Regions from separate parts of the Streptomyces sp. NPDC012466 genome, predicted to be linked through region 3. Evidence: predicted binding sites of a transcription regulator. Region 3 holds the regulator's gene; each other region holds the start of a gene.
The links. Region 3 encodes HrcA, which represses chaperone genes, less so after heat shock. Its sites were predicted from a motif close to TTNGCACTCNGNNNNNCNGAGTGCNAA; they were not measured.
Positions count from the first base shown of each region.

Region 1 (2,263 bases), on a different contig from region 3:
GCACGGGTCTCACGGCGACCATTCGGCCCAGCCTGGATTCGTTCCGGGCAGCTGGGCTCGTCTGATCGTTGATCCCTGCGGGCCGGTGGGGGTTGCTCGCGCAGCTCCCCGCGCCCCTAGGTTTGTCACCCAACCGGAGGTTTTGAAGTCATGAGCGTCACCGTTCGCATCCCCACCATCCTGCGCACCTACACCGGCGGTCGGGCCGAGGTCGCCGCCGAGGGGGCGAATCTCGGCGAGGTCATCGCCGATCTGGAGAAGAACCACACCGGGATCGCCGCCCGGGTGCTGGACGACCAGGGCAAGCTGCGCCGGTTCGTCAACGTGTACGTCAACGACGACGACGTGCGGTTCGAACAGGGACTGGAGACGGCGACGCCCGACGGTGCCGGGGTGTCGATCATTCCCGCCGTCGCCGGCGGCTGAACCGGTCGACCGGCCCGATTATTACCTTCGGTAACGGCCGTCACTGAGAGTTCATTGAATTGCCCCCTCCGTGAGAGAAGCGGAGGGGGCAATTCTGCGTGATTGAGCGCGGTACAGTTGGGGAACGCGCTCCTGATCCTCTGATCGGAACCCTGAATTCCTGCCGCGAGCCCGACAAGATGTAGCCAAAGTGTGCGCATCTTTTGCGGCTTTTGTTCCCTTTGTGGAGCCCGACTTGCCCTGAATTCGGGCGAATTCTCCCTACATTCCGGACCCTGCGCGTCCAGAATTCTCGTCCGATTGACCTGTTGCAGACGGCAGTTGGACAGATACATTCGGCCGCGGTCGACGCGTTCCGGCGCACGCCCCCAACCGTGGGGGGTGAGGTCTGACCCGGGTCCGCGAAGTGTGGATCTGTGCAAGGGCCAGTAATAGGGGAGTTAGGCATGGCTCAGGGCACCGTCAAGTGGTTCAACGCGGAGAAGGGGTACGGCTTCATCGCGGTCGACGGTGGTGCGGATGTTTTCGTCCACTACAGCGCGATTCAGATGGACGGCTACCGCACCCTTGAAGAGGGCCAGCGGGTCGAGTTCGAGATCTCGCAGGGCCAGAAGGGACCGCAGGCCGACATGGTTCGCGTCTCTGCCTGAACGCGCACCACGACCAACGCTCAAGCGACCGGTCTTCTCAGAAGGGCCCGTACCCCCCGGGGTGCGGGCCCTTCGGCCTGTTCGAAAGCCCTGCCGGACGGCGTTCGCGGGCGGCTGACGACCCCGCCCGATCCCCGGGAGGCGCTTGCACTCGCAGGGGTCGAGTGCTAATCATTGCGTTAGCACTCTGAAGGTGAGAGTGACAACGTAAGGACCGGGTCGGTGAGGCCCACGGACCGGATGGGGCAAGGAACCAACCGGTCGGGGCCGTCCGTCGCGGGCGCGGGCGCGGTCCGAAGTAATCACCCCCAGTCCTGGAGGGACCACTTCACATGGCCAAGATCATCGCGTTCGACGAGGAGGCGCGGCGCGGCCTCGAGCGCGGCATGAACCAGCTCGCGGACGCCGTGAAGGTGACGCTCGGCCCCAAGGGCCGCAACGTCGTCCTCGAGAAGAAGTGGGGCGCGCCCACGATCACCAACGATGGTGTGTCCATCGCCAAGGAGATCGAGCTCGAGGACCCGTACGAGAAGATCGGCGCCGAGCTGGTCAAGGAAGTCGCCAAGAAGACGGACGACGTCGCCGGTGACGGTACGACCACCGCGACCGTGCTCGCCCAGGCCCTGGTCAAGGAGGGCCTGCGCAACGTAGCCGCCGGCGCCAACCCGATGGCCCTCAAGCGCGGTATCGAGAAGGCCGTCGAGGCCGTCTCCGCCGCCCTGCTGGAGCAGGCGAAGGACGTCGAGACCAAGGAGCAGATCGCCTCCACGGCCTCCATCTCCGCCGCCGACACCCAGATCGGCGAGCTCATCGCCGAGGCCATGGACAAGGTCGGCAAGGAAGGCGTCATCACCGTCGAGGAGTCCCAGACCTTCGGTCTGGAGCTGGAGCTCACCGAGGGTATGCGCTTCGACAAGGGCTACATCTCGGCGTACTTCGCCACCGACATGGAGCGTATGGAGGCCGTCCTCGACGACCCGTACATCCTGATCGCGAACTCCAAGATCTCCAACGTCAAGGACCTGCTCCCGCTCCTGGAGAAGGTCATGCAGTCGGGCAAGCCGCTGCTGATCATCGCCGAGGACGTCGAGGGCGAGGCCCTGTCGACCCTGGTCGTCAACAAGATCCGCGGCACCTTCAAGTCCGTCGCCGTCAAGGCCCCGGGCTTCGGCGACCGCCGCAAGGCG
Region 1 is NZ_JBIBEQ010000006.1:432,802-435,064, reverse strand. It holds gene thrC (threonine synthase) at 1-65, shown strand, start outside; gene ACFY9E_RS24040 (MoaD/ThiS family protein) at 151-426, shown strand; gene ACFY9E_RS24035 (cold-shock protein) at 873-1,076, shown strand; gene groL (chaperonin GroEL) at 1,409-2,263, shown strand, end outside.
Region 1: a site for HrcA is predicted at 1,256-1,282, ahead of groL (chaperonin GroEL). Genes of this name have one in related genera too.

Region 2 (2,263 bases), on a different contig from region 3:
ACCCTCCACCACCCCGACCTGCGGGGCCAGTCGTACCGGGCGCAGAAGCGCGAGATCTGCGGCATGCAGCGCTACATGGAGCGGCGGTTCGGCCACCGGCCCGCCCTCTTCCGCCCACCCTTCGGCAGCTACGACCGGGCGACCCTGCGCGCCGCCAAGGCCTGCGGCATCGCCTACGCGCCCCTGTGGAACGAAGAGGTCTTCGCCGACCACTGGGAGTACCGCGAGGCGGACCGGAAGCTGCGCCCGGGCGACATCGTCCTCACGCACTTCCGGGGTCGCGACCAGTGGAAGGGCACGATGGCCGACATGGTCCGCCGCTTCCTGAACAAGGTCACGGCCCAGGGCTACGCGGTCGGGCGGCTGGAGGACTACCTGTGAGGCGGCCGGCCGCCGCCCTGCTGTGCGCCGTCCTGCTCGCCGGCTGCGCCGGGGCGGGGCAGCGGCCGGGCACCGCCGACGGGCGGGCCCGGGACCCGGCCGGTGCGGTGGGCGGCACCCGCCGGCTGCCGCCCGTCGTGGACCACGTCGCCACCCGCGACCCGGTCGTCTTCCTCACCTACGACGACGGGGCCGAACGCGACCCCCGCTTCGTCGGCCTCGTGCGCGAACGGCGGCTCCCGGTCAGCATGTTCCTCACGGACAGCGTCGTGGGACCCGGCTACGGCCACTTCGCCCGGCTGCGCGCGGTCGGCGCGTCCATCCAGAACCACACGCTCGACCACCCCGCCCTGCGCGGCCTGCCCTATGCCGGCCAGCGCGCCGAGATCTGCGGCCAGCAGCACAAACTGCGCTCCCGCTTCGGCATCAGCCCCCGCCTCTTCCGCCCGCCCTACGGCACCTACGACACGACGACCCTGCGCGCCGCGGCCGACTGCGGCATCACGGCGGTCGTCCTGTGGCGGGCGTCCCTGAACGCCGAGGGCGAACTGACGTACACCCGCGGCCGCTCCGGGCTGCGGCCCGGGGACATCGTCTCGGTCCCGTCGGGCGAGACGGCCTCCCCGACCCTGACGGAACGGACCGTGCGGCTGCTGCGGGAGATCGAGCGGAGAGGGCTGCGGGTGGGGCGGCTGGAGGACCACCTGGAGAGAACACCCGGCCGACGCGCCGCGGGCAATTAGCAGTCCGCTTGACCGAGTGCTAATCGCAGTCATAGTCTCGGGTCTGGCACTCCCCCTAGGAGAGTGCCAACACAGCGACGGGCAGGTCCGGCACCCGCGACGACGGATCCACCTGGTCGCCACCTCAGACAGTTAACCCCGTGAGATCTCCGAAGGGGGAGGTCGGATCGTGACGACCACCAGCTCCAAGGTTGCCATCAAGCCGCTCGAGGACCGCATTGTGGTCCAGCCGCTCGACGCCGAGCAGACCACCGCCTCTGGCCTGGTCATCCCGGACACCGCCAAGGAGAAGCCCCAGGAGGGCGTCGTCCTGGCCGTGGGCCCGGGCCGGTTCGAGGACGGCAACCGTCTTCCGCTCGACGTCTCCGTCGGTGACGTCGTGCTCTACAGCAAGTACGGCGGCACCGAGGTGAAGTACAACGGCGAGGAGTACCTCGTCCTCTCGGCCCGCGACGTGCTCGCGATCGTCGAGAAGTAATTCACCCCAAGCACATTGCTTTGAACTGCGCCCCTGGCCCCCGCGATCGCTATGAAGCCGGGCGCCCGGGGCGCAGTGCCGTAACCCCTGATTCCGGAAGAGGGCTCACGCTCCCATGGCGAAGATCCTGAAGTTCGACGAGGACGCCCGTCGCGCCCTCGAGCGCGGCGTCAACAAGCTTGCCGACACGGTCAAGGTGACGATCGGCCCCAAGGGCCGCAACGTCGTCATCGACAAGAAGTTCGGCGCTCCCACCATCACCAACGACGGTGTCACGATCGCCCGCGAGGTCGAGATCGAGGACCCGTACGAGAACCTCGGTGCCCAGCTGGTCAAGGAGGTGGCGACCAAGACCAACGACATCGCGGGTGACGGTACGACCACCGCGACCGTGCTCGCCCAGGCGCTCGTGCGCGAGGGCCTGAAGAACGTCGCCGCCGGTGCTTCCCCGGCCGCCCTGAAGAAGGGCATCGACGCCGCCGTCGCCGCTGTCTCCGAGGAACTGCTCGCGTCGGCCCGCCCGATCGACGAGAAGTCCGACATCGCCGCCGTCGCCGCCCTGTCCGCCCAGGACAGCCAGGTCGGCGAGCTCATCGCCGAGGCGATGGACAAGGTCGGCAAGGACGGTGTCATCACCGTCGAGGAGTCCAACACCTTCGGT
Region 2 is NZ_JBIBEQ010000007.1:121,874-124,136, forward strand. It holds gene ACFY9E_RS25455 (polysaccharide deacetylase family protein) at 1-381, shown strand, start outside; gene ACFY9E_RS25460 (polysaccharide deacetylase family protein) at 378-1,124, shown strand; gene groES (co-chaperone GroES) at 1,294-1,602, shown strand; gene groL (chaperonin GroEL) at 1,718-2,263, shown strand, end outside.
Region 2: a site for HrcA is predicted at 1,168-1,194, ahead of groES (co-chaperone GroES). Genes of this name have one in related genera too.

Region 3 (2,263 bases):
CCTGGATGTCCTTGGTCGTGCCGAAGGCGGCCTCGTCGAGCTCGATCTCGATACGGATCATCGCGTCCTGGCCGCGGCGGGTGCGCGAGCGCGGTCCGCGCTGCGACGCCGTGCCGAAGAACGCGTCCATGATGTCCGAGAAGTTTCCGAAGCCACCGGCTCCGAAGCCGCCCGCGCCGCCGCCGGCCTGCGAGAGCGGGTCGCCGCCGAGGTCGTAGACCTGCTTCTTCTGCGGGTCCGACAGCACCTCGTAAGCGGCGTTGATCTCCTTGAACCGCTCCTGGGTCTTCGGATCGGGGTTGACGTCCGGGTGCAGCTCGCGGGCGAGCCGCCGGAAGGCCTTCTTGATCTCTTCCTGCGACGCGTCGCGGCGCACGCCGAGTACGGCGTAGTAGTCCGTGGCCACTACGACTCCGCCAGGATCTGTCCGACGTACCGTGCCACTGCGCGTACCGCTCCCATCGTTCCCGGGTAGTCCATGCGGGTCGGTCCGACCACGCCGAGCTTGGCGACTGCCTCGCCGCCCGAACCGTAGCCGACCGACACGACGGACGTGGAGTTGAGTCCTTCGTGGGCGTTCTCGTGACCGATCCGTACGGTCACGCCCGGATCCTGCGCCTCGCCGAGCAGCTTGAGGAGCACGACCTGCTCCTCCAGCGCCTCCAGCACCGGCCGGATCGTGAGGGGGAAGTCATGACCGAAGCGGGTCAGATTGGCGGTGCCGCCGATCATCAGCCGCTCCTCGTTCTCCTCGACGAGCGTCTCCAGGAGTGCGGAGAGCACCGAGGAGACCGTACCCCGGTCCTCGTGCTCGAACGCCTCCGGGAGATCCTCCACCAGACTCGGCACATCCGCGAAACGGCGGTTCGCCACGCGGCTGTTGAGGCGCGCGCGCAGATCCGCGAGCGAGGCCTCGCCGAAGGGCGCCGGGCAGTCGACCACCCGCTGCTCGACCCGCCCGGTGTCCGTGATCAGCACGAGCATCACCCGCGCGGGCGCCAGGGAGAGCAACTCCACATGCCGCACGGTCGAGCGGGTCAGCGACGGGTACTGCACGACGGCGACCTGACGCGTGAGCTGCGCGAGCAGCCGTACCGTGCGCGCCACGACGTCGTCGAGGTCGACGGCACCCTCGAGGAAGTTCTGGATCGCGCGCCGCTCGGGCGCGGTCATCGGCTTGACGCCGGCGAGCTTGTCGACGAACAGCCGGTAGCCCTTGTCGGTGGGGATGCGCCCGGCGCTGGTGTGCGGCTGGGCGATGTACCCCTCGTCCTCGAGGGCCGCCATGTCGTTGCGGACGGTGGCCGGGGAGACGCCGAGGTTGTGCCGCTCGGTGAGGGCCTTGGAGCCCACCGGCTCCTCGGTGCCGACGTAGTCCTGGACGATGGCGCGCAGCACCTGAAGCCTGCGTTCACTGAGCATCGCGCACACCTCCAGATGTCTCCGTCTGCTGTCCTGCCGGTCCGGCCTGGCACTCTGCGCGTGCGAGTGCCAGCATTCCCCGGCCCAGTGTACGGCGGTGGGGTGCACCCCCGGCAAGGCTGGTCGTGCGGCGCCGTGCCCCGGGCGGGGTGCACCGCTAGCGTCGCCGTATGACGGTGACTTGGGAAGACCTCGGATGGGAGCGCGTGGCCGCCGGGGTGGGGCGGTGCCGGCTGCCGGTATGGGACTGCACGGCGGGGCTGGTGGTCGGCGAGGGCGCGGCCCTCATGATCGACGCGGGGTCGAGCCTCGCCGAGGGCGCGAAGTTGCGGGCTCAGGCGCGGGCGGCCGCGGGTCACCGTGTGACGCATCTCGCGCTGACCCATCCCCATTTCGACCATGTCTTCGGGGCGGCGGCGTTCACGGACACCGAGGTGTTCGGCGCGGTGGGCGTGGAAGGGGTGCTGACGCGGGTGCGGGACCGGGAGGACCTGCGCGCGGACGCGGTGCGCAACGGCCTGGCGGCGTCCACGGCCGGGGAGGCGGCGGAGCGGCTGGCCCCGCCCGGCCATCTGGTCTCCGGCGAGTGGACCCTCGATCTGGGCGGCGGCCGGCAGGTGCTGCTGGCGAACGTGGGCCCGGGGCACACCGCGCACGACCTGGCGGTGCTGGTGCCGGGAGATCCGGAGGTGGTGTTCTGCGGCGACCTGGTCGAGGAGTCAGGCGATCCCCAGGCGGGTCCCGACGCGGTGCCGTCGCACTGGCCGGCCGCCCTGGACCGGCTGCTCGGCCTGGGCGGCGAGGACGCGCTGTACGTACCCGGTCACGGAGCGGTGGTCGA
Region 3 is NZ_JBIBEQ010000002.1:471,965-474,227, forward strand. It holds gene dnaJ (molecular chaperone DnaJ) at 1-406, opposite strand, end outside; gene hrcA (heat-inducible transcriptional repressor HrcA) at 406-1,422, opposite strand; gene ACFY9E_RS09675 (MBL fold metallo-hydrolase) at 1,593-2,263, shown strand, end outside.